Regions from separate parts of the Microbulbifer sp. ARAS458-1 genome, predicted to be linked through region 2. Evidence: predicted binding sites of a transcription regulator. Region 2 holds the regulator's gene; each other region holds the start of a gene.
What was found. The regulator LexA, encoded in region 2, represses DNA repair genes until DNA is damaged. The targets are predictions, from matches to a motif close to ACTGTNTNTANANACAGT.
Positions count from the first base shown of each region.

Region 1 (5,673 bases), 910 kb from region 2:
CGAGTTGATGTGCGGCCGCAATCAGCTCCTGTGGATGCGAGGCACCCTGTAGAAATGAAAAGTTACTCTGACAAAAAAGTTCGGCGTACTGCATACCGATAAATATCCGATACGTCATACCGGTGTATTCCGGTATCAGTTGCTCGGTGGATTCGTTGGCCTCCTGTAACCTGGATCCCGGATCAAGTCCGGGATGACGAGGTGAATGGTTGAAGTGTTTACGTGAAACCCCATCGCTCGTCATGCCAGCGTAGGCCGGTATCCAGTTGCTCGGTGGTCGTTAGACTCCTGCAGCTGGATCCCGGATCAAGTCCGGGATGACGAGGTGAATAGTCGGAGTGTTTACGTGAAACCCCATCGCCTGTCATGCCGGCGTAGGCCGGTATCCAGTTGCTCGGTGGTCGTTAGACTCCTGCAGCTGGATCCCGGATCAAGTCCGGGATGACGAGGTGAATGGTTGAAGTGTTTACGTGAAACCCCATCGCCTGTCATGCCGGCGTAGGCCGGCATCCAATTGCTCGGTGGTCGTTAGGCTCCTGCAGCTGGATCCCGGATCAAGTCCGGGATGACGGGGGCGATTAGAGGATGTCGTAGTACAGATCTCGCCACTCTGGATTGCTACTTTCAATCAGGTTCAGCTTCCAGCTTCGCCGCCAGTTCTTTATCGCTTTCTCTTTTCGAATGGCACTTTCCATCGTGTCATGTAGCTCGTACCATGCAAGGTTTTTCACTCCATACTCCCGAGTGAAACCTTCGACAACGCCTTCCTTGTGTTGCCAGATACGCTGCACAAGGTTGGATGTAACACCCGTATAAAGTGTGCCATTACGCTGGTTTGCAAGAAGGTAAACACAGGGTTGTGTTAACCCAGTCATGAATAAACCCCGTGCAGATACCAGTCCTCTGACGCCAGATCCTGGTATACCCAGTAGAGACTGCCGTGGGCGCCGCGGGCGATGTAGTAATCGCGGGCGTGGCGGCGGTGTTGCCACCAGTAGCCGTCGATGCGTTCCGGACCCTGCAGCAAATGCAGCTCGCCGTCGTAAAACAGTTTGTGATCGCGCTGCTGGATGCGGTCGGGCCGCGGCAACAGCCAATTGGGGCGGGGCGCATTCACGGGCGTGAGCTGGTGGCTGCGGGATTTACTCTGCAGGGTGAGGCTGTCGGCGTTTTGCCAGGCTTGTTCCGGCAGGTAGCTTTCCTTGAGGGTGACGCCGGAGAGGGCCTGGTGCCCGAGGCGGGCCTTGAGCTTGTCGATCAGCTGGTAGCTTTCGTGCAGCTTGCTGTCCTCGTCAAAAAAATCCTCCCGCAGGCTGTGACTTTCAATGGGACGCAACTGCTGGCACTTGAGGGTCAATGCCTGCACCGGCTCTTTCAGTTCTACCCGTTCAAACTGTAATTTTGTCAGTGCGATCAGGCGTTGGGGGTCGAGCAGCGGGCGGGAGATATCCACATGGACCTGCTGGTGACCGCGGCTGCCGTAATCCAGAACCCAGCACAACTGCTGACTGTATAACTGCCGACGCTGCAACTGCCGGCACAGCTCACGCACCAGACGGCCGGCGGGGAATAGCAGTTGCTCACTGTTATCCAGTGGGCTCGGGAAAAACAGCTCGCTGTGAAATTCTGCCGGCGGCTCGAAGCTAGGTACCGGATCCGGGCGGGTGCCGTTCAGGCGGGCGAGGTAGTCGATGAATCCGCGACCGAAGCGACTGCCCACCTCCGACAGTGGAATTGCCAGCAACTGGCTGACGCGCTTGATACCGCAGGCATACAGCTTGGCGATGGCCTTGTGATTACAATCGAGCAGTTTGCTGGGGGCGAAGCTGATCCACTGGCGCCACTGTTGAGGGGCCGGGGCGGTTTTGGCTTCTGCCAGCCACTGGCGGTGTTCCGGCAACTGGCTGAGCAGGTGTGCGGCGCTGGGGCTGTGGCCCAGGCCCATAAAATGATGGATGCGCATCTTGCGCAGCTCTTTGCCCAGTTGTTGCAGCAGGGGCGCCAGGCCGTGGTGTGCCTTGAGGCTGCCACTGATTTCCAGATACAGGCAGGCGAAATTGTTGTCTGCCTGGTTCTGTTCGCGCTCGGCGTTGCGTGGGGAAACCACCGGGGTAAAGCTGTAGGCCCACTGGGCCAGTTGCTGTAACAGCTGTTCTTCCCGCTGCGGGTCCCGCTCCAGCAATTGCAGTTCGGCGCAGTAGGTGCAGGCGGTGGCGATGCTGAGTCCGGGTTCCACATTGTGGGCATTGGCCGCGGGGTTGGCTTCAATGATGAGACTGTTCTGGGCCACGGCCACCGCGGCACTGTCACCGGCGCGGTGGGCGCGGGTCAAGGCTTCCAGGGGAAGTTTGGGGAGCTGGATGCAGAGCCAGAGCATGTTGGGATCTCCTGTCGGAGCCTGGTTAATTGGTAGATGCGCTGCGCTTATCTACCCTACGGCCTTGTTGCTGGTGGCCGTTTGTAGGGTGGATAAGCGCAGCGCATCCACCAGGGGCACGCCGTTGATTCAGTGCAGCGGCTGGTCTCGCCGCACCAGGTCCGGGTTGCGCGCCAGATGCACGCGCTGGCCGGACTTGCCACTCAGTTGTTTGAACAGGTGCAGCGCCAGCTGCTCGCCGTCGCTCTTCAGTTGCAGGCGCAGTGCTGCCGGAGACGGGGTTTGTGCACAGGAGCCGGGGCGGAAGTGGAAGTGCAGGCAGTCGCCATCGCGGGCGGCTATCTGCAGCCGACGCAGGTCTTTGTCGGCCGGGGCTTCCCTGTTCTGCCACTGGATCAGCGCACCGCAGGCGCCGGATTGCAGGGACTGCTCTGCCGCCCACAGCTGATCCCGCTGTCCTCTGGGGTGCAGGATCAGCAGTTTCTCCAGTTGCACGCCGGCCTGTACCAGTGCCGGGGCGTAGGGGATATGCGGCGGGTTGATCAGGATCACCATGCGCCCCTGACGGGTGAGTTCCGCGAGGGTCGGCAGGATCAGTGACATCTCGCCGATACCAGCCTTGTCGACCAAAAACTCCGTGCTGGCCGCGCGGGGCCATCCGTGCCCGACCAGCAAGGCATCCAGCCCGCGGTAGCCGGTACTGATTCCGGTGCGGGGACGGCGCTGGCCACTGGCCAGTTGCCAGATGTCCGGGCGGGTCAGCAGTTGCTGCAGCGGCTCGTCACTGGCCTGCTTGGCTGGCTGATCACCTAACTGCTTGTTTTGCAAAAAGTTTTCGGCGCTGTTCACGATCGGCTCGCTCCACACGGGTGGTCTGATAGGGCTTTGCTGTATGGGTATACAGCGTCTACTGGTAATTTATACAGTAGTCGTCCAGTGTCGGCAAGCCCGCACCAAGTCTGTGTGCGTCAAATTCGACACGCCTCTGTGGCACTTTTTTGAACAAGGTAAAACGGCTATGATTCGGCCTCTTCAAATGACCGCCAGAAATGGACCAATACCAGATAAGCGAGGGGACAGGGTGAGCATCAAATCCGATAAGTGGATTCGTCGTATGGCTGAGAATGAAGGCATGATCGAGCCCTTCGAACCGGGCCAGGTACGCCACGGGGCCTCCGGCGATCGCCTGATCTCCTACGGCACCTCCAGTTACGGCTACGATGTGCGCTGTGCCAACGAGTTCAAAATCTTCACCAACGTGCACTCCGCCACCGTGGACCCGAAGGCGTTTGATGAAGACAGCTTCGTGGATGTGCAGGGCGACTACTGTGTCATCCCGCCCAACTCTTTCGCCCTGGCGCGCACCGTGGAGTACTTCCGCATCCCGCGTTCGGTGCTGACCATCTGCCTGGGCAAGTCCACCTACGCCCGCTGCGGCATCATCGTGAATGTGACGCCGCTGGAGCCGGAGTGGGAAGGGCATGTGACCCTGGAATTCTCCAACACCACCAACCTGCCGGCGAAGATCTACGCGAATGAAGGCGTGGCACAGATGCTGTTCTTCGAATCCGATGAAATCTGCGATGTGTCGTATAAAGACCGCGGTGGTAAATACCAGGGCCAGCGCGGCGTTACTCTGCCGAAGACCTGATCCTTAGACCACCAGCAAATGACAGACCTTCCCACCCAGGCCGATGTACTGATCATCGGCGCCGGCGCCGCCGGCCTGATGTGTGCCGCGGTGGCGGGCAAGCGTGGCCGCAGCGTGCTGGTGCTGGACCACGCCAACAAGGTCGGCAAAAAGATCCTGATGTCCGGCGGCGGTCGCTGCAACTTCACCAACCTGTACACGGCGCCGGACAACTTCTACAGCGAAAATCCGCACTTCTGTAAATCCGCCCTGGCCCGCTATACCCAGTGGGACTTTATTGCCCTGGTGGAAAAACACGGCATTCCGTATCACGAGAAAACCCTCGGCCAGCTGTTCTGCGATAACAAATCCCGCGACATCGTGGATCTGCTGCTGGCGGAGTGCCGCGAAGCGAAAGCCCAGATTCGCACCCGCTGTGAGATCCAGCGTGTTGAGCCTCTTAATGAAGAGGGTGCGAAAGGCTTTGAGGTGCACACCTCTCTTGGCAAAGTGGTGTGTGAATCCCTGGTAGTCGCCACCGGCGGCCTGTCGATCCCCACCATGGGCGCCACCGGATTTGGCTACGACCTCGCCAAGCAGTTCGGCCACAACATTATTCCCACTCGCGCCGCACTGGTGCCTTTCACATTGAACAAGCGTGCACTGGCGCGGCAGCAGGAATTACCCGGGACCTCACTGGCAGTGAATGCCAGCTGTGCCGAGGGCCATTTCCACGAGCAGATGCTGTTTACCCACAAGGGCCTGAGTGGCCCGGCGGTGTTACAGATCTCCAGCCACTGGAAAGAGGGGATGCCGGTCAGCTTCAACCTCGCACCGGGGCTGGATCTGTCCGGGTGGCTCTGTGAGCAGCGCGGCAAAAAGCAGGAGAGCTTTCTGCATACGGTGCTGGCGGAGTTGTGGAGCAAAAAGCTGGTACAGTTTTTCCTGCAGAGAAATGGCCTGGAAAGCAAACCACTCAAGCAGTACAGCGAACAGGCGCTAAAGGATGTAGGCGAAAAGCTGCAGATCTGGACGCTGATCCCCGAGGGCACGGAAGGCTACCGCACCGCAGAAGTCACCCTTGGTGGCGTGGATACCAATGAGGTGTCATCCCGGAGTATGCAAAGTATGAAGCAAGCGGGGCTCTACTTTATTGGTGAAGTGCTCGACGTGACAGGCTGGTTGGGCGGGTTTAACTTTCAATGGGCCTGGGCGTCTGCCCACGCGGCTGGCGGGGAGGTCTGATGGGTGACGTGCTGCCATTTAAGCGGAAAACCGCTTGGGAAAAACACAAGGGTAGCAGTTTGTGCCGCGAGGGTTTTCACAAGTGGAAGGTGGTGACCGAGCGCAAGTTTGATGTGAAACAGGGGAAGCTGGTAACGGAATATCGCTGCCAGCGCTGTGGAAAAACGAAAACAGAGCTCGTGTAGTCAATCGTCATACCGGCGAATGCCGGTATCCAGTTGTGCAGAGACTTTGTGCTCTCTTGCCACCCTCTTGCTGCTGGACCCCGGAACGCGTCCGGGATGACGATATTCTAAATTGGACGGTTACTGTGGTTTTTGTCCCTCTGGTGCAGCAACCCCCATCTCTTCCAGCAGATTATCTGCGTGGTCGACGTTTTCCATCACCCACAGCATATATTCCACATCTACGTGAATCGCGC
Region 1 is NZ_CP155838.1:3,344,657-3,350,329, reverse strand. It holds gene AAFH99_RS13990 (error-prone DNA polymerase) at 1-94, opposite strand, end outside; gene AAFH99_RS13985 (GIY-YIG nuclease family protein) at 579-875, opposite strand; gene AAFH99_RS13980 (Y-family DNA polymerase) at 872-2,377, opposite strand; gene imuA (translesion DNA synthesis-associated protein ImuA) at 2,507-3,226, opposite strand; gene dcd (dCTP deaminase) at 3,459-4,028, shown strand; gene AAFH99_RS13965 (NAD(P)/FAD-dependent oxidoreductase) at 4,047-5,252, shown strand; gene AAFH99_RS13960 (hypothetical protein) at 5,252-5,437, shown strand; gene AAFH99_RS13955 (S46 family peptidase) at 5,558-5,673, opposite strand, start outside.
Region 1: a site for LexA is predicted at 3,287-3,304, ahead of imuA (translesion DNA synthesis-associated protein ImuA). Genes of this name have one in related genera too.

Region 2 (5,673 bases):
GAATGAATTCTATTCCGACTTCAGCAAGCGGCTCGAGAAAGCTCAGGATAAAGAGGGCGGCATGCGTCGCAACTCGCCAACGGACACGGATATCGAGTGCAGTAAATGCGGTCGCCACATGCAGATTCGCACTGGCTCCACCGGCGTTTTCCTCGGCTGTTCCGGTTATGCGCTGCCGCCCAAAGAGCGCTGTACCAACACCATGAACCTGGTGTCCGGTGAAGAAGCGGTTGATGCGGAGAAAGACGAAGATGCGGAAACCCGCCAGCTGCGGGATAAGCGCCGCTGTCCCAAGTGCGGCACCGCCATGGATAACTACCTGGTGGACGAGCATCGCAAGCTGCATATCTGCGGTAATAACCCGGATTGCAGTGGATTTGAAGTGGAGAAGGGCACCTTCAAGATCAAGGGTTATGACGGCCCGGTGATCGAGTGCGACAAGTGCGGGTCGGACATGCAGCTGAAGTCCGGCCGCTTCGGCAAGTACTTCGGGTGTACTAACGAGAGTTGCAAGAACACCCGCAAACTCCTGAAGAGTGGTCAGCCAGCACCGCCGAAAATGGATCCGGTACCCATGCCGGAACTGGCCTGCGAGAAAGTTGAGGATACCTATATACTCCGCGACGGCGCATCCGGCTTGTTCCTGGCCGCCAGCCAGTTCCCGAAAAATCGCGAGACCCGCGCTCCGCTGGTCAAGGAGCTGTTGCCACATAAGGATGAGATCGATCCGAAGTACAGCTTCCTGTTCTCGGCGCCTACCGAAGACAACGAAGGTCGTGACACCGTTGTGCGCTTCAGCCGCAAGACGCAGGAGCAGTACGTCCAGAGTGAAGAAGAGGGCAAGGCAACGGGCTGGAAGGCGTTCTATCGCGATGGTAAGTGGCAGGTAGATGCCCCGGCGAAAAAAGCTCCGGCCAAGAAAAAGGCCGCCGCTAAAAAGGCACCGGCCAAGAAAGCTGCAGCCAAAAAAGCGCCGGCGAAGAAAAAGGCAGTAGCCAAAAAATCCCCGGCCAAGTGATTGGCCGGGAGGCCGCTATCCGTCATCCCGGCGCATGCCGGGATCCAGAAAATCTGGGAGAAAGACTAGGGGGTAATGCAGTTTGAGTAATCCCTACACCGGTACCGTGGCGTCGGCGTTACGCAAGGCACAGCTGCTGCTGCAGTCCAGTGCCGAAGTGGACGATACGCCTCTCCTGGAAGCTTCCCTGCTGGAGGCCGCGGTTCTGCAATTGTGGCGGGGATACCGGGGGTTTCTGGCGGAGCAGGGGTATCAGATGCAGCTGGGGTTCGCCGCAGGTGCCGAGCCGCAAACGGCTCAAGCGCTGGCAAACCTGGTGGCCCAGCGGGGCAAATTCAGCGGCGAGGCCAGTGAACTGGTCAATCTCGCTGAAAACCCGGACAGCTGGTTTGCAGGCCTCTTTGCCGCCTGGCACAAGTTATGGGTGTTGAGCGCCTCCGGGTCCTCGGGTCATGCACAATCCACCACGTCGGTGGGCGTTCAATCGATGATTCCCGTGCGTCAGCTGGATTCTGCTGAGGTCGCACCAGAGCAGGCTCTGACCCGGGAGCGGGTCCAACAGTGGCACCGGAGCCTGTCCGAGTTGATTCAGCGCCAGCGGGCACACAGTCAGGAGTGGTGAGCGTCTGTCGCGAAACCTATCACCTGCGGCCCGCTGATTAATCAGGCGCCGCTGTGTTACACTGCTCCAAATCACGCGGTTACTGGAGAAGTGAATGTCTACCGAGACTTACGAAATCATTGAGTTGTCCAATGGTGATGTGGCGCTGCGACGCGCTGGTCACAAAGGGGAACCGCTGGTACGTATTCATTTCTCGGACGAGAGCCAGCACTTTCTGCGGGAACACAAGGTGGCGGTAGCCCGCGCCATGCTTGAGGCTGGTATCGAAGCGGTACAGGACATCAATGAGATGGAGCCGGAGCCGTTCGAGGAAGAAGACGTGGATCTGACCGAGCACACCATTCACTGATCATTCTGTGGTTAATTCGCAGACATAAAAAACAGGGCTAAAGCCCTGTTTTTTTATATTCGAAATACGAGACACGGAATGTTTGGCGATTTGTCCACCCGGCGAATGCCGGGATCCAGAAAACCTGAGGGCTCGCCGCTTACACCGCCAACATCAGATAGGATTCTGTCGAATCACACCCACCGCCAGACCCTCAATGGCAAAGCTGCGATCCCGCATATCAACTTCAATCACATCAAAGTCCTGGTTCTCCGGCAGCAGTTGCACCGTCGCCTGATTGCCGCGTCGCTTGAAGCGTTTTACCGTCACTTCGTCCTCGATGCGCGCGACCACAATCTGCCCGTTGCGGATATTGTCGGTGCGCTGTACCGCCAGTAAATCCCCGTCAAGAATACCGGCATCTTTCATGCTCATACCATGTACCCGCAGCAGGTAATCCGCCGGTGGGTGGAAAAACTCGGCGGGAATCTCGCAATACTCTTCGATATTTTCTTCCGCCAGAATCGGGTTGCCGGCGGCCACGCGGCCAACGATAGGCAGGCCGCTGTTGTAATCGGGAATACGGATACCGCGGGATGCGCCGGCGACCATTTCGATTGCGCCTTTACGCGCCAGCGCTTTGAGGTGCTCCTCCGCCGCATTGGGAGAGCGGAAGCCCAGCTCCTGGGCAATTTCGGCTCGGGTGGGCGGGTAGCCGGTGTCATCCAGATAGGATTTGATCAATTCCAGTACCTGAGCCTGGCGTGCGGTGAGGTTTGTCATGAGCGCCTTCCTGTTGTCTGTATTTTTATACAGTTGCTGTGATTATATACAGATTTCAGGGGCGCGCAATCAAGTGCCGATTATCCGAAGATTTGGAATCTGTGCCGACGGAGCACACGGTGCTTTGCACAAGTGCCGTACTGTGGTTGCCAGTTATGGCCGGAGTCGGTCAGAACCCCTCGTCGGTACCGGGAAAGGATTCACCCTCCAGGCGATCGATTGCACTCTGTGCAGGGGAGAAAATCGGACTGCGGTAGCCGGCGTCTTCCTCGTCCTGCATTTCATCCGCAACGGTGCCGTACCCGGCGTTTGGATCTTCCGGCGCGGCTGCGCCGATGACCGGCATCCCAGGCCAGTTCTGGAAATCGATTTCATCCAGGCTCCCGTCGACATACTGGATTTCTATGGTGCGCGCGGGGTGGTCTACGGCAACCACTTCGAAGAGGTCGCCTGTGTCGAAATTTTCAAACCAATTGCCAATTTCCGGAGCGATTCGTGCCATGGCATGCTCCTCCTCTATTACTGTTGTGATGTGTCCGCCTTCGGTTCCTTCCCGGCGCTTTCAGAGCCGATATACCCGTTCTAATGTGCCGGTTGCGGGCTTGGTACTTTGGCGGCGCACTCTGTACTGGGGCTTTCTGCGAGGGGCAACGCAATAGCGCAGGTTTCATCGCTGGCGGTATATGCTAGTCTCCGGGTAAAACGAGCGTTTTAATTGTTGGTTTGAATTGGTGTGAAATCGGCATGAGTCAGACAGACACGGTCCATCGTATTCTGGACGCCGCGGAAGTTCTGTTCGCAGAGCGAGGCTTCACGGAGACCTCGCTGCGTACCATCACGAGTACTGCCGGGGTGAACCTGGCGGCGGTGAATTACCATTTTGGTTCTAAAAAAGAGTTGATTCAGGCGGTTTTCGAGCGCTTTCTTACACCTTTTACGGAAATTCTGAATCGCGAGCTGACCCGGCGGGGCGCGGCCAGCGAACCTTTACAGCTGGATGACCTCCTGCAGAGCCTCTACCGCGTTGCTTTGGCCGGTCTTGCCAGTCAGGGGCGCGATCCCAAGCGCTTTATGCGCTTGCTCGGGCTGGCTTACACCCAATCTCAGGGCCATCTGCGGCGATTTATCGTCTCTCGCTACGGTGACAGCTACCGGCGTTTCGCGGGGCAGCTGGCGGCGGCCCTGCCCCATGTCGATCCAGTGACCTTTTATTGGCGTCTTTACTTTATGCTCGGCGCCACAGTGTTTTCTCTTTCGAGCTTTGACGCCATTGAAGCTATCCTTCGGGAAGATTTTGGCGCCGAGAGTAGCTTGGAAGAAACCCTGGCGCGCCTGGCGCCGGCCGCAGTGGCCATGCTGACCGCGCCAATGCCAGGAGTGGGGTCGGGACAGGTTCCGGGGGCTAGTGCGCCGGGGGGCAGTACCGGCGACAACCGTTAATTCATCTTGGAGTTCATGCCGATGTCTAAGCCGATTGGCCCGGTAATGATTGATGTGGAGGGGCACTCCCTCACCGACGAAGACCGCGCGTTGTTGCAGCACCCCCATGTCGGTGGATTGATTTTTTTCGCGCGCAATTTTGAAAGCCGTCCGCAGCTGGAGGCGCTGATTGAAGAAATTCGCGCTGTGCGCCCTGAAATCCTGTTGGCGGTGGATCAGGAGGGTGGGCGAGTGCAGCGCTTCCGCGATTCGTTTACCCGTATCCCGTCTATGCAGGCGCTGAGCGCGCGCGCCGACAAGCAGCAGTTGCAAGATGTGGGCTGGCTGCTGGCCGCGGAGTTACTGGCGGTTGGCATCGATTTCAGTTTTGCACCGGTACTGGATGCGGACGATGACTTCTGTCGCATTGTTGGCGACCGCAGTTTTGCGCAGGACCCACTGCAGCTGGCGGAGAAAGCCCGCCCCTTTATGGCGGGGATGCACGACGCCGGCATGGCGACTACCGGCAAGCACTTCCCTGGGCATGGGCAGGTGCTGGAAGATAGCCATGAAGAACTGCCGGTGGATCAGCGCTCCCTGGAAGAGGTTATGGCTACCGATTGCACGCCTTTTAGCGAGTGTATTGCTGCCGGCGAGCTGGAGGCGGTAATGCCCGCACATATTCGCTTTGCCCGGGTGGATGAAAATCCGGTGGGCTTTTCGCGCTTCTGGTTACAGGAGATCCTGCGCAAACGTCTCAAGTTTGATGGTGTGATTTTCAGCGACGATCTGACCATGGAGGGGGCTGGCGCCGCCGGCGGCTACCGGGAGCGAATTCACGCGGCTATGGCTGCGGGGTGTGACATGGGCGTTGTGTGTAACAATCGCGCCGGTGCAAAAGAGGTATTGGAAGCGCTGGAGGGTTTTACGCCAGATCCTGCATCCAGTCAGCGACTGGAGCGCATGCGTGGCCGTGCGAAAATTCAATCCTGGGAGGCGTTGGAGGCTAGTCCGCGCTGGCAGGAAACCCGTCAGTGGCTGGCCTCCTGGATGTAAATACCGCTCAATCTTTGATAAAAACACAGCGCGTGTTAGTGAGCACAGCAATAAAGTCAGTAGCCAATGGAGTTGTTTGTGGAGTCAGTTATAGCGTTTTTGCGCTCCCTGGTGGGGGATGACCGCTTCTGGATTGCCGAAGTATTCGTCATCGTATTAATTACGGCAACCGCATCGTGGATTCTTGGAATTTTTGTCAACCGGCTGCGGGAGCGCGCCGAGCGCACTGTCAACCCGTGGGATGATGCGTTGGTCAATTCGATCAATCCGCCCGCGTCGATTCTGGTCTGGTTGTTGGGGCTCACGTTCGCCGCCGCCCGTGCCGGTGATGCCACCGGCGCCGAGCTCCTGCTCTGGCTCGAAGGTAAGCCGCGGGCCATCGGGTTTGTCGTGGTGGTTACCTGGTTTGCGCTGCGATTTGCAAAAGAAGTCGAGCAGAACATGGCG
Region 2 is NZ_CP155838.1:2,435,588-2,441,260, forward strand. It holds gene topA (type I DNA topoisomerase) at 1-1,018, shown strand, start outside; gene AAFH99_RS10005 (DUF6586 family protein) at 1,101-1,640, shown strand; gene AAFH99_RS10010 (hypothetical protein) at 1,735-1,989, shown strand; gene lexA (transcriptional repressor LexA) at 2,143-2,751, opposite strand; gene AAFH99_RS10020 (DUF6763 family protein) at 2,921-3,253, opposite strand; gene AAFH99_RS10025 (TetR/AcrR family transcriptional regulator) at 3,496-4,191, shown strand; gene nagZ (beta-N-acetylhexosaminidase) at 4,213-5,226, shown strand; gene AAFH99_RS10035 (mechanosensitive ion channel family protein) at 5,293-5,673, shown strand, end outside.

Region 3 (5,673 bases), 680 kb from region 2:
TGCGGCACCGACATGCACATTTACCACTGGGACGAATGGTCGCAGAAAACCATTCCCGTCCCCATGGTGGTGGGCCACGAGTATGTGGGTGAAGTTGTTGGCATGGGCCAGGAAGTCGCCGGTTTCAAGATCGGTGACAGAGTGAGTGGCGAAGGCCATATCACCTGTGGCCACTGCCGCAACTGCCGCGCCGGCCGCCGCCACCTGTGCCGCAATACCTACGGTGTGGGCGTAGACCGCCAGGGCGCGTTTGCGGAATACCTGGTAATCCCGGCTCTCAACGCCTTCAAGATTCCGGACAATATTTCCGATGAGCTCGCCTCCATCTTCGATCCGTTTGGCAATGCGGTGCACACGGCACTGTCGTTTGATCTCGTCGGTGAAGACGTTCTGATTACCGGTGCCGGCCCCATCGGGATCATGGCCGCGGCCGTCGCCCGCCACGTCGGTGCACGCCATGTGGTGATTACCGATATCAACGACTACCGTCTGGAACTGGCAAAGAAAATGGGCGCGACGCGCACCGTCAATGTCAGCAGGGAAAAACTGTCGGATGTAATGAAAGACATCGGCATGACCGAAGGCTTTGACGTGGGCCTGGAAATGTCCGGCGTCGCCGTCGCCTTCCGCGATATGCTCTCCGCCATGAACCACGGCGGCAAGATTGCCATGCTGGGGATTCCCCCGGGCGAAATGGCCATCGACTGGAGTCAGGTGATCTTTAAAGGCCTGATTCTCAAGGGTATCTACGGACGGGAAATGTTCGAGACCTGGTACAAAATGGCCAGCCTGATCCAATCCGGCCTCGACCTCTCCCCTATCATCACCCACCAATTTTCCGTGGACGAATTCCAGCAGGGTTTTGACACCATGGGTTCCGGGGAATCAGGCAAGGTTATTCTGAATTGGGCGTCCTAAATGCCCTGGCTATCTACCTGACCACCTACGGGCAGCGATATCGCTGCCCGTATTCAAAGCCCCAGTTTATTGATCAATCGCGTACTGGTTGTCCCCTGTATCAGTAACGAAAACAACACCACGCCAAATACCATCGACTGCACCGTCCACCAGTACGGCAGTTCCGTGGGCAGTGATAGCACCAGCGCCACCGCTATTACACCCCGCAAACCGCCCCAGCTCAAAATCAAACGCCAGCTGTTTGGAATCGGCGGCCCCACAAAACGCGCAAAGGGCGCCACCAGAAACACCGCCAGTGCCCGCGCTCCGATTGCAGCAACAATCGCAATAATCATCGCCAGCCATTGATGGGTGAACATCTCGAAGGTGATCACCAGCCCCATGATCACGAAGATCAACGCATTGAAAAATAACCCCAGCCACTCCCAGGTCGGTGCCGCATGGGCCAGGTAGGTTTCCTGCTGCTCGCGCAGACAGGCGCGAGCCACAATGGCGCAGATCATGACCGACAGGATTCCTGAGACCCCGACCACGTGCTCCGCCAGATAAAAGCTGCCGAAGGCCGCCAGCACCAGAACCATTAGCGCAGCGCCCGCCGAGCCGAGAAACAGAATCACGATAGCGGTAACCAGCCCACAGATGGTGCCCACCGCAAGGCCACCAAAAAATACCGCCGCAAAATACAGCGCAAAACCACCCACACCACTGATCGCCTCGCCGGTAGCTACACTGCCCTCCATAGCACTGTGGCTGGCAATACCCAGTGCAAAAGCAAACAGCACAATTGCGACCGCATCGTTAAACAGGCTTTCCCCTTCCACCAGGGTTAATAACTCTTCATTTGCGCGACTCTGGCGCAAACGCGCCACCACCGCCACCGGATCGGTGGCGGCCAGTATGGCGCCAGTGAGAAACGCGGCCAGCCAGGGAAAACCAGTAGGATGGTGAATACCGTAGAAGACAAGCAGCGCCGTAATCAGACAACAGATCAACACGCCGAGGGTCGCCAGCAGCAGTACCGGCCCCAGCCAGCGAAAGAGGATATCCGGATCAATCTTCCACGCGGACTGAAAAATCAGTACCGGCAGGATGACGAAAAATACCAGCTGATGCAGGTTTTCCGCGCGCAGCCCGGTGTCGTAGTCGAATACCGGTAACAGCATCCCGGCCAGCACGCCTGCGATCAGACAACCAAGGGTGTTATCGCGCTTCAGAACACGGGCGATACCGAGACCGACCACTGCGGCCACCGCCATATACAGCCCCTGCCCAACCAGTGTGGTGACGCCTTCCATGCTCGCGGTCTCTCTGTTGTGCGTATGTATGTTGTGCCTATGTAGAGCGTAACGCGGCTCAGATCTGATCGCGATCGCTGGCGATCACCGCCTTGGGCCTACCTTCCGGCGCCAGGGTGGTCAGCGGTACCGGCACACCGCGTTCGTTGATGACCTCAACGTGTGCGCGACGCAACTGGCGCGGTTCCGGTACGCCACAGGAGTGCGCGATGGTTCCCACCTCGTATTCCATATTGTGCGCGTAGTGATAGACACGCTCCGCTTTGTCCATGGGGTCCAGCCCCTGCTGTAAATCCGGGTTGTGTGTAGTGACGCCGGTCGGGCAGGTGTTTTTGTTGCACTGCATGGCCTGAATACAGCCGAGGGCGAACATAAATCCCCGCGCGCAGTTGACGAAGTCGGCCCCCATGGCGAGCGCCCAGGCCACCATCGACGGAGTGAGCAGTTTGCCCGCACAAATGATTTTAATGCGGTCGCGCAGACCGTATTCGGCAATCAGATCCACCACCAGGGGCAGGCTGCGATTCAATGGCAGACCCATGTAATCCATCAGGCTCTGCGGCGCGGCACCGCTGCCGCCATCGGCACTGTCGATGGTGATGAAGTCCGGCGCGCTCTCGGCGCCGCGGCGCAAAATGGCCTCACACAGTTCGTGCAGCCAGTCGCTATTGCCGATCACACATTTGAACCCGGTGGGCTTGCCGGTGACTTCGCGAATATGATTGAGCATATCCAGCAGCCCCTCGACGTCCTTGATTTCCGGGTGGCCGTTGGGGCTGATTGAATCTTCTCCCACCGGTATGCCGCGCACATGGGCAATCTCCGGTGTCACCTTCACCCCCGGCAGGATACCGCCCTTACCGGGTTTTGCCCCTTGCGAGAGTTTCAGCTCGAACATTTTCACCTGCTCGTGCCCGGCAACCTCGCGCAGCTTTGCATCGGACAGATTGCCCTCGGCATCGCGTACGCCGTATTTGGCTGTGCCAATCTGAAACACGATGTCACAACCACCGGCCAGATGATGGGAAGACAGGCCTCCTTCCCCGGTGTTCAGCCAGATACCGGCTTTCGCCGCGCCTTTGGAAAGCGCAGTCACCGCCGGTACCGACAGGGCGCCGAAGCTCATTCCAGAAATATTGAAAATCGAGCGGGTGGTATAGGGTCTGCGCGCAACACCCTCCCCCAGAGTGACCTCCCGCGCTGGTACCGCATCCTTGGCCAGAGTGGGAAACGGATGATTGAGAAAGACAATATCGCCGGGCTGATTCAGGGGGCGGGTGGAACCAAAGGCCAGGGTGGAATCCACATTCTTCGCTGCCCGATACACCCAGCTGCGCTGGGCGCGATTGAACGGCATCTCCTCCCGGTCGAGGGCAAAGAAATACTGGCGGAAGAACTCGCCCAGGTGCTCGAACTGATAGCGGAAACGCCCCAGTACCGGAAAATTGCGGCGGATCGCCTGTTTGCTCTGGCTGATATCCGACAGATACAGATACACCACATACAGCACCAGCACCACCAGCCCGAAAGCAAACAGCATGGCGAATATCTGGAGCACCTTGACCGCAAACGCATAAATAGCGGCGACAGATTGAAGATCCATTCCCTAGTTCCTGATGGCTGGTTTTTAGCGCGTACTGATCGGTCATTGTAAGTGCTGGGGAACGCGCTTGCACCGTCTGCGGCCTGGCAATAAACTGTACAAACATACAGCCAAGCACCGAATACCCACCGTGGCCAACGACGCTCCCGACAACCCCACCCAATCCCTCAAGGGCCGCGGAGCCATCAGTAACCTGGCGGGACGCTTTGTAGATCAGGTTAGCAGCCGCGAGAGTGACGGCTGGGAGACCCTGCTGGAACCTCAGGAGCGGATCGAGACGGTAGCGATTGAGGAGAAGGCGAAATCGATCATCGCCACCAATAACTCACCGGATATTCCCTTCACCCAGTCGATCAACGCCTACCGGGGCTGTGAGCATGGCTGTGTTTATTGCTACGCCCGTCCGGCACACGCTTATATGGACCTGTCGCCCGGGCTCGATTTTGAAACGCGGCTGTTCTACAAGCCCAATGCGGTGGAACTGCTGGAATCGGCGCTGCGCAAAAAGAGCTACCGGTGCAGCCCCATCGCCATGGGTACCAATACCGACCCCTACCAGCCGCTCGAGAAAGACAAACAGATCACCCGCCGGATACTGGAAACCCTGCAGCGCTATCGCCACCCGGTCACCCTCGTCACCAAGAGCCAGCTGATCCTGCGTGACCTGCCAATACTGGCGGAAATGGCCCGGGACAATCTGGTGCACGTGGGCATCAGCGTAACCACACTGGACCACGAACTGAAACGCAGGCTGGAGCCGCGCACCGCGGGACCGGCGGCGCGCCTGCGCACCATTGAAGCGCTGGCCAATGCCGGCATTCCCGCCGCTGTGATGGCCGCGCCGATGATTCCCGCCCTCAACGATTCGGAACTGGAGCAGATACTCACTCAAGCCCACGGGGCAGGTGCCATCCACGCCGCCTATATTCTGCTGCGGCTGCCCTACGAGGTGGCGCCGCTGTTCCGCCAGTGGCTAGCGGAACACTATCCGGAGCGCGCGCAGCATGTGATGAGCCTGGTGCAACAGAGCCGCGGCGGTAAGGACAACCAGACGGAATTTGGCCAGCGCCAGCGCGGTACCGGCGTATTTGCCCAGTTACTGCAGCAGCGATTTCGGATAACCTGTCGCAAACTGGGGCTGAATGCACGCAAGCTGGACCTGGACTGCAGCCAGTTCACCCTGCCACCCCAGTCCGGGGATCAGCAGAGTCTGTTTTAATAGCTTTTTATCGACGGTAGTGTTTTGTCCGACTGGTTTATTTACCTGATTCGCACCAACAAAGGGTCGCTCTACACCGGCATTACCCGGGATGTGGCGCGGCGCTTCGAAGAACACAACAGTAGTGGCCCAAAAGCGGCAAAGGCACTGCGTGGGCGCGGCCCTCTGACCCTGGAATTCCAGCAGGGTGTCGACAGCCATTCCGAAGCGCTCAAACTGGAGCTGCAGATTAAAAAATGGAGCAAGGCACGCAAAGAGGCGCTGATCGCCGGTGCACTCAGTCTGCCGACGCAAACGCTGAACTCGCCTTCCGAAACCCCCTAACCCGACTTACCCAAGAAGTACCCGATGGAAATCACCCTGCCCCTGCTGTTGATCCTGTTTGTCGTAGCCATGCTGGCTGGCTGGGTGGATACCCTGGCCGGCGGCGGCGGACTGCTGACGGTACCCGCCTTACTACTCGCCGGCGTACCGCCGGTGGCCGCTCTGGCCACCAACAAGAGCCAGGCCATTCTGGGAACCTTTACCGCTACCGCCACCCTGTATTCCAAGGGGCACTTACGCGAGCGCTCATTGATCTTCCCCATAATTACCGCCGGGATTGGCGCGGGCGTGGGTGCCTGGCTGATTCAGCGGGT
Region 3 is NZ_CP155838.1:3,120,421-3,126,093, forward strand. It holds gene tdh (L-threonine 3-dehydrogenase) at 1-918, shown strand, start outside; gene AAFH99_RS13015 (sodium:proton antiporter) at 972-2,213, opposite strand; gene AAFH99_RS13020 (FMN-binding glutamate synthase family protein) at 2,272-3,816, opposite strand; gene AAFH99_RS13025 (PA0069 family radical SAM protein) at 3,947-5,035, shown strand; gene AAFH99_RS13030 (GIY-YIG nuclease family protein) at 5,060-5,359, shown strand; gene AAFH99_RS13035 (TSUP family transporter) at 5,384-5,673, shown strand, end outside.
Region 3: a site for LexA is predicted at 3,910-3,927, ahead of AAFH99_RS13025 (PA0069 family radical SAM protein). Genes of this name have one in related genera too.

Region 4 (5,673 bases), 430 kb from region 2:
GACGGTTTTGACCGGCACCGGCGAAAAACTGCTCAATACCGATCTGCTCCTGAAGGAAGGCAAGATCGCAGCGATTGGCGATAACCTTAAAGCGCCAAAGAAGGGCCTGGTGGTAGAAGGTGCAGGTAAGTGGGTGACGCCCGGTATTATCGACGTTCACTCCCATCTGGGGGACTACCCGGCTCCCTCCATTGAATCCTCTCAGGATGGAAACGAAATGACGTCCCCGAATACCGCCCAGGTATGGGCGGAACATTCGGTGTGGACACAGGACGCTCAATTTGCTCTGGCTTTGGCGGGCGGGGTGACGACCCTGCAAATTTTACCGGGCTCCGCCAACCTGTTCGGGGGCCGCGGTATCACTCTGAAAAACGTACCCGGTCGTAGTGTCCAGGATATGAAATTTCCCGGCGCGCCATACGGTCTGAAAATGGCTTGTGGTGAGAACCCCAAGCGGGTGTACGGAGGGAAAGGTAGTCTGCCATCCACGCGTATGGGTAACGTGGCGGGTTACCGGCAAGCCTGGATCGATGCCGCTGCATACAAGGAGAAGTGGGAAAATTATCACATTAATGGTGGAGACGCGCCGGACCGGGATCTGCAAATGGAGACACTCGCCGGTGTACTGAATGGTGACATCCTGGTGCACAACCACTGCTACCGGGGTGAAGAGATGGCCATCATGATGGATATTGCGCGGGAGTTTGATTTCCAGATATCGACATTCCACCACGCAGTTGAAGCCTATAAGGTGGCTGATCTGCTTGCGAAGAATAATGTGTGTGCGGCGATGTGGGCAGACTGGTGGGGTTTCAAGCACGAAGCCTTCGATATGACCGAGGCCAACATCGCCATCGTTGATCAGGCCAAGGCGTGCGCCATGATCCATTCCGATTCTGCAGTGGGTATTCAGCACCTCAATGAAGAGACCGCAAAGGCCATGGTAGCCGGCCAGCGCGCCGGCTTCGAGATCCAGCCCCGCCATGCGGTCACCTGGATGACACGTAACCCCGCCCGGGCATTGGGCATCGATGATGTCACTGGAACCCTGGAGAAGGGCAAAATGGCGGATGTGGTGGTTTGGTCCAGCAACCCGTTCAGTGTCTACGCCAAGGCCGAGCAAGTATTTATCGACGGGGTACTGATGTACGACCGCAATAATCCTGCGCGACAGCCGCACAGTGATTTTGAGTTGGGTATTCTGGACGCTGACGGTGAGCGTCTGCCGGAAGGAGGGGAGCGCTAATGGGAATTTCAAACTCGCTGCGGGCTGGCGTACAAGCTTCCCTGTTCTGCCTGCTAGGATTTGCCCTGGGTGCCCAAGGTCAAACGATTCTGATCAAGGATGCCAGAATCCTCACCCTTGGCGATCAGGGTACGTTGGAAAATGGTGACTTGCTTGTGCGTGATGGCAAGATCGTGCAGATCGCAGAAGAGCTTGGTGATGTTGCGGCGGAATTGATTATCGACGGTCGTGGCAAGGTGGTGACTCCGGGGTTGATTGCCCCCAGTAGTGAACTGGGGCTGACCGAAATCGGTGCGGCTGCGTCTACCAATGACGGTGCAGTGGTCGAACAATCTATTGGTGCCGCCTTTGATCCAGTGGTGGCATTCAACGCCCGGTCCACGCTGATCCCCTTCAACCGGGCCGGTGGCCTGACCCGCGCAATCGTATTGCCCGCCAGTGAAGAAAAGATCTTTGCAGGGCAGGGGTTCGCCATCAAGCTCACGGGAGAGTTCGACAGTGTCACAGACCGACAGCTGGTGCAGAAGGTGTACTTTGGCGAGTATGGCGCGCAGTTGGCAGGGGGCAGCCGAGCCATGGCGTTCACCCAGTTGGAGAGTGCGCTGCAACAGGCAAAGGAATACTCGGATAACCGGGATCAGATTCGCCGGGGACAATGGCGAGAACTGGACTTTACGCTGGACGACCTGGAGGCTCTGCAGCCGGTACTGCGCGGTGAGCAGCGCCTCTTGGTCGGCGCGGACCGCGCCAGTGATATCTTGCAGCTTCTGACATTGGCGGATACCTACCAGATTCGACCAATCATTATCGGTGCTGCTGAAGGCTGGATGGTAGCCGATCAGTTGGCGAAAGCGCGGGTACCGGTGGTTGTCGATGTGCTGGGCAACACTCCAGATGCGTTTGAGAAACTTGGGGCGCGGATGGACAACGCCGCGCTGCTGCACAAGGCCGGTGTTACCGTGGCTATCAGTGGCCCCGGATACGCAGGGTCACACAATAGCTATCTGTCGCGTCAGGCTGCGGGCAACGCGGTCGCCTATGGGCTGCCCTTCGAGGAGGGAGTGCGTTCGGTGACCGCCAACGTAGCTGAAATCTTTGGTATCGATGGCGGTGTTCTGGCACCGGGCGGTGCCGCGGAGCTGGTTGTGTGGAGTGGTGATCCGCTGGAGGTCACCAGCTTCGCTGAACTGGTGCTGATCGATGGCAAACCTCAGTCTCTCGTCAATCGCTCCACACGATTGCGGGATCGTTACTTACACCCCAAGGCGGGTACCGGACATGGATATAAAAACTGATGATTAGTGTACAAATTACTGCGCTCTATGGCGGCCTATGTGCATTGTTGGTAATTGCGCTGGCATTTAACGTGGTACGTTTCCGTCGCGGCAAAAAGATTGGAATCGGCACCGGAGGTGATAAAGAGGGCGCAGTACTGGTGCGCGCGCATGCGAATGCGATTGAGTACATTCCACTTGCCTTGATTCTGTTACTGGTGGCGGAGATCAATGGGGTTTCGGCGGTGTGGCTGCACTGTCTGGGTGGGGCTTTGGTGTTTGCACGAATTCTGCACGCGATTGGTCTGGTGGGCGGCAAAGGGGGGTATCACCCCGGTCGGTTTGGCGGTACCGCACTGACCTGGCTGGTGATCATTATCCTGGCGGTCATCAATATCCTTACCGCGGTCTGATATAGACCGGTGTCCTGACCGGCTTGCGGGGAAAAAAAGCCCGGCAAGCCGGGCATAGTACAGGGATGGAAACCAGAATATTGGTATCCAGGGGGGATTACTGATTTGCCGCCAGCGGTGTGACGTTTTCATCGCTGGACTGCTCGTCCTGCTCTTCCGCGGCGAGCAGCTCTTCCGGCTTGCCTTTACAGGCTTTCGCCAGAACTTCGCGGCGCTTGGCCAGCATCAGGCCGATTTCTTCACTCGCTTCTTCGGACACGCCCTCAACGTTGCGCTCGATCAGTGCGGTGATGTTGGCGGCAAGTTCCAGCATCTTGTCGTGTTCTTCGGCATCTTTTTTGTTATCGAACATGGCTCCGTCTCTATCGCATTTCCAAACGGCTACTACCGCCATACTGGGCCTCCTGAGGTCTTGGTATTGTGGTTATGTGTCGTTGATGTGGATGGATATACAGTATCTGTATGAATATTCAGTGTCAACTGCAATACACCACATTCCGCGCCAGTGTACGCGCTGAGGGCCGGTTAGGGCTAGTTGAGGAGGAGGGCTAGAAGCCGCCGCCGTTGTCGAGCCATGCCTGTTCCGCAGCAGTGGACTCTCTGCCAAGGGCCTGATTGCGATGGGGGTATCGGCCGAACTGCTGGATGACCTTGTGGTGGGCTACGGCAAACCGGCAGTAGCTGGCCGCCGCTTTGGCTTCCTCGGAGGTAACCCCTGTGCCGTTTGCTGCAAATTCCCGTCGTAACTGGTCGAAATAGGCCACCGACTGCTCTTGAACCTCGGGGTGTTCCGAGTGTTCGAGCGGCATTCCGACGAATGCCCGTTGATGAAGGCCCAGTTGCGTGTGGGTATTGTCCCGGATCATGGCCTGGCTGATTTCCAGCGCCAGCGGGTCCCCGGTAAAGGCGGCCGCCGATCCACGGAAAATATTGCGGCTGAACTGGTCGCACAACAGGATCAACCCCACCTGACCATCCAGGGTGTCCCGCCAGTAATCCAGTTCTCCGTTGAAGGCCTGCCCGACGATGTCGCTGAAGCGGCTGTGAATCTCCTCATCAAACGGGTCACTACGCTGGAACCACCGCCCCCGCAGGGGCTCGGGTGGCGTGAAACTGAGGTCCGAGCTGCCAAACCAGAACTCGAGAATGGCCGCTGGCGACACTGATTCGGGGGTCATTGTGTGCTCCTTCAATTATTTTCTGCCGCTTGCATCCAAACAGCCGGGTGTTGTCGTCCATCTGGGGAAGGGTAAAAGCAGGTTCCGGGAATCCCAAAACCTGATACCGGTTGACTAAAAAAGGTACAATCCTGCGCCATTGATGGTCTTTCGAGGTAGTTCGTCTATCTGTCACCATCGCGGAAGAGATTGGCCAGGGCAACTCCCTGCTTTACCTCAGATCAGTTAGAGCGAGATAACACCAATGAGAGCGATTGAAAACAGACAACGCGGCCCGCTGAATCTCTGGGCACTGGCCCTGGTAGCCGCTGTGGGTATGGGTGCGTCGAGCAGCCTGCTGGCCCAGGAAAAGGAGGCGGTAGCACCCAAGCCTCCAGCCCCTCCAGCCCCGGTGGTCGAACCGAAGCCGGTAGAGAAGGAGGTGACCAAACAAGTGCGCATACTGCGCCAGGACGACGGTACTCTGCGCATCCATACACGGGATGAAAATGGCGAAAACGCCGATGTGGAGATTGATCTCGGCGAAGCCTTCGGCGGCAAGGTGACTCAACGCATTTACGAGAAGCTCGAAGAGAAAGGCATTCTGGATGAGAAAGGCCTGGTGGTGGAGCAGGCGCTGGATTCCGTACCCCGCAACATCAGTATCGGTATCAAGGCCGACATGGAGCGTGCCGAGCGCATCCGCGAGCGGGCGGAACGGGCTCGGGAGCATGCGGAGCGGATGCACGAGCATGCCTATGAGGTTCGTGAAGAAAAGGTCAGAGAGCAGCGCTCGGGAGGGCCGGATATGGACTGGTTGATCGGTATCGTGGCGATTATCGCAGTGTTCGGTACTCCGATTCTGATTGTATGGATGGTGACCCGCAACAACTACCGTAAGAAGCAGCTGTTGATGGAGAACATCAACCGCATGGTGTCTGAAGGCCGTGATATTCCGCCGGAGCTGCTGGATGCGATGGATCGCGAGGGTACCAATACCACGAAAGACAGGGGGATTACCCTGATCGCCATCGGCGCCGCTGTATTTATCTGGTTGTCCATCTCCGCCGGTGTGGATGTGGGTAGCCTCGGCCTGATCCCGCTGTTTATCGGGATCGCCCGCTATGTCAATTGGAAGCACGACCAGAAACAAGCGGGTTAAGGGCAACCAATAAATGAACCTCGATGATGGGGATCTGATCAGGCGCGTCGTCGAAGACGGGGACCAGCGGGCTTATGCCCAGCTGGTTCGTCGCTATCAGTCACAGCTGCGTTTCTCGCTCCGTCAGCTGTGCGATGGCGACCAGGGTCTTGCAGACGACATGGCGCAAGAGGCTTTTATCAAGGCCTATAAGGCGCTGCCCGCGTTTCGTGGGGATGCTCGGTTCAGCACCTGGCTGTACCGCATTGCCTACAATCTGGTCATGAGTCACAAGCGCAAGAACGCTCCGGTGGTGGATCAGGAAGCCGTGGACAGCGCCCAATCCCAGGAAAGCGTCGAAGAAGCGCAACAGCTGGGGATGGCCAGAGACTTGAATTCGGCTATGGGGGAATTAAGTGACGCCCAAAGGCAGGCGGTGCAT
Region 4 is NZ_CP155838.1:2,866,542-2,872,214, reverse strand. It holds gene AAFH99_RS11900 (amidohydrolase family protein) at 1-1,246, shown strand, start outside; gene AAFH99_RS11895 (amidohydrolase family protein) at 1,246-2,541, shown strand; gene AAFH99_RS11890 (MAPEG family protein) at 2,541-2,933, shown strand; gene AAFH99_RS11885 (YebG family protein) at 3,031-3,327, opposite strand; gene AAFH99_RS11880 (DUF924 family protein) at 3,482-4,111, opposite strand; gene AAFH99_RS11875 (DUF6249 domain-containing protein) at 4,356-5,252, shown strand; gene AAFH99_RS11870 (sigma-70 family RNA polymerase sigma factor) at 5,266-5,673, shown strand, end outside.
Region 4: a site for LexA is predicted at 3,391-3,408, ahead of AAFH99_RS11885 (YebG family protein). Genes of this name have one in related genera too.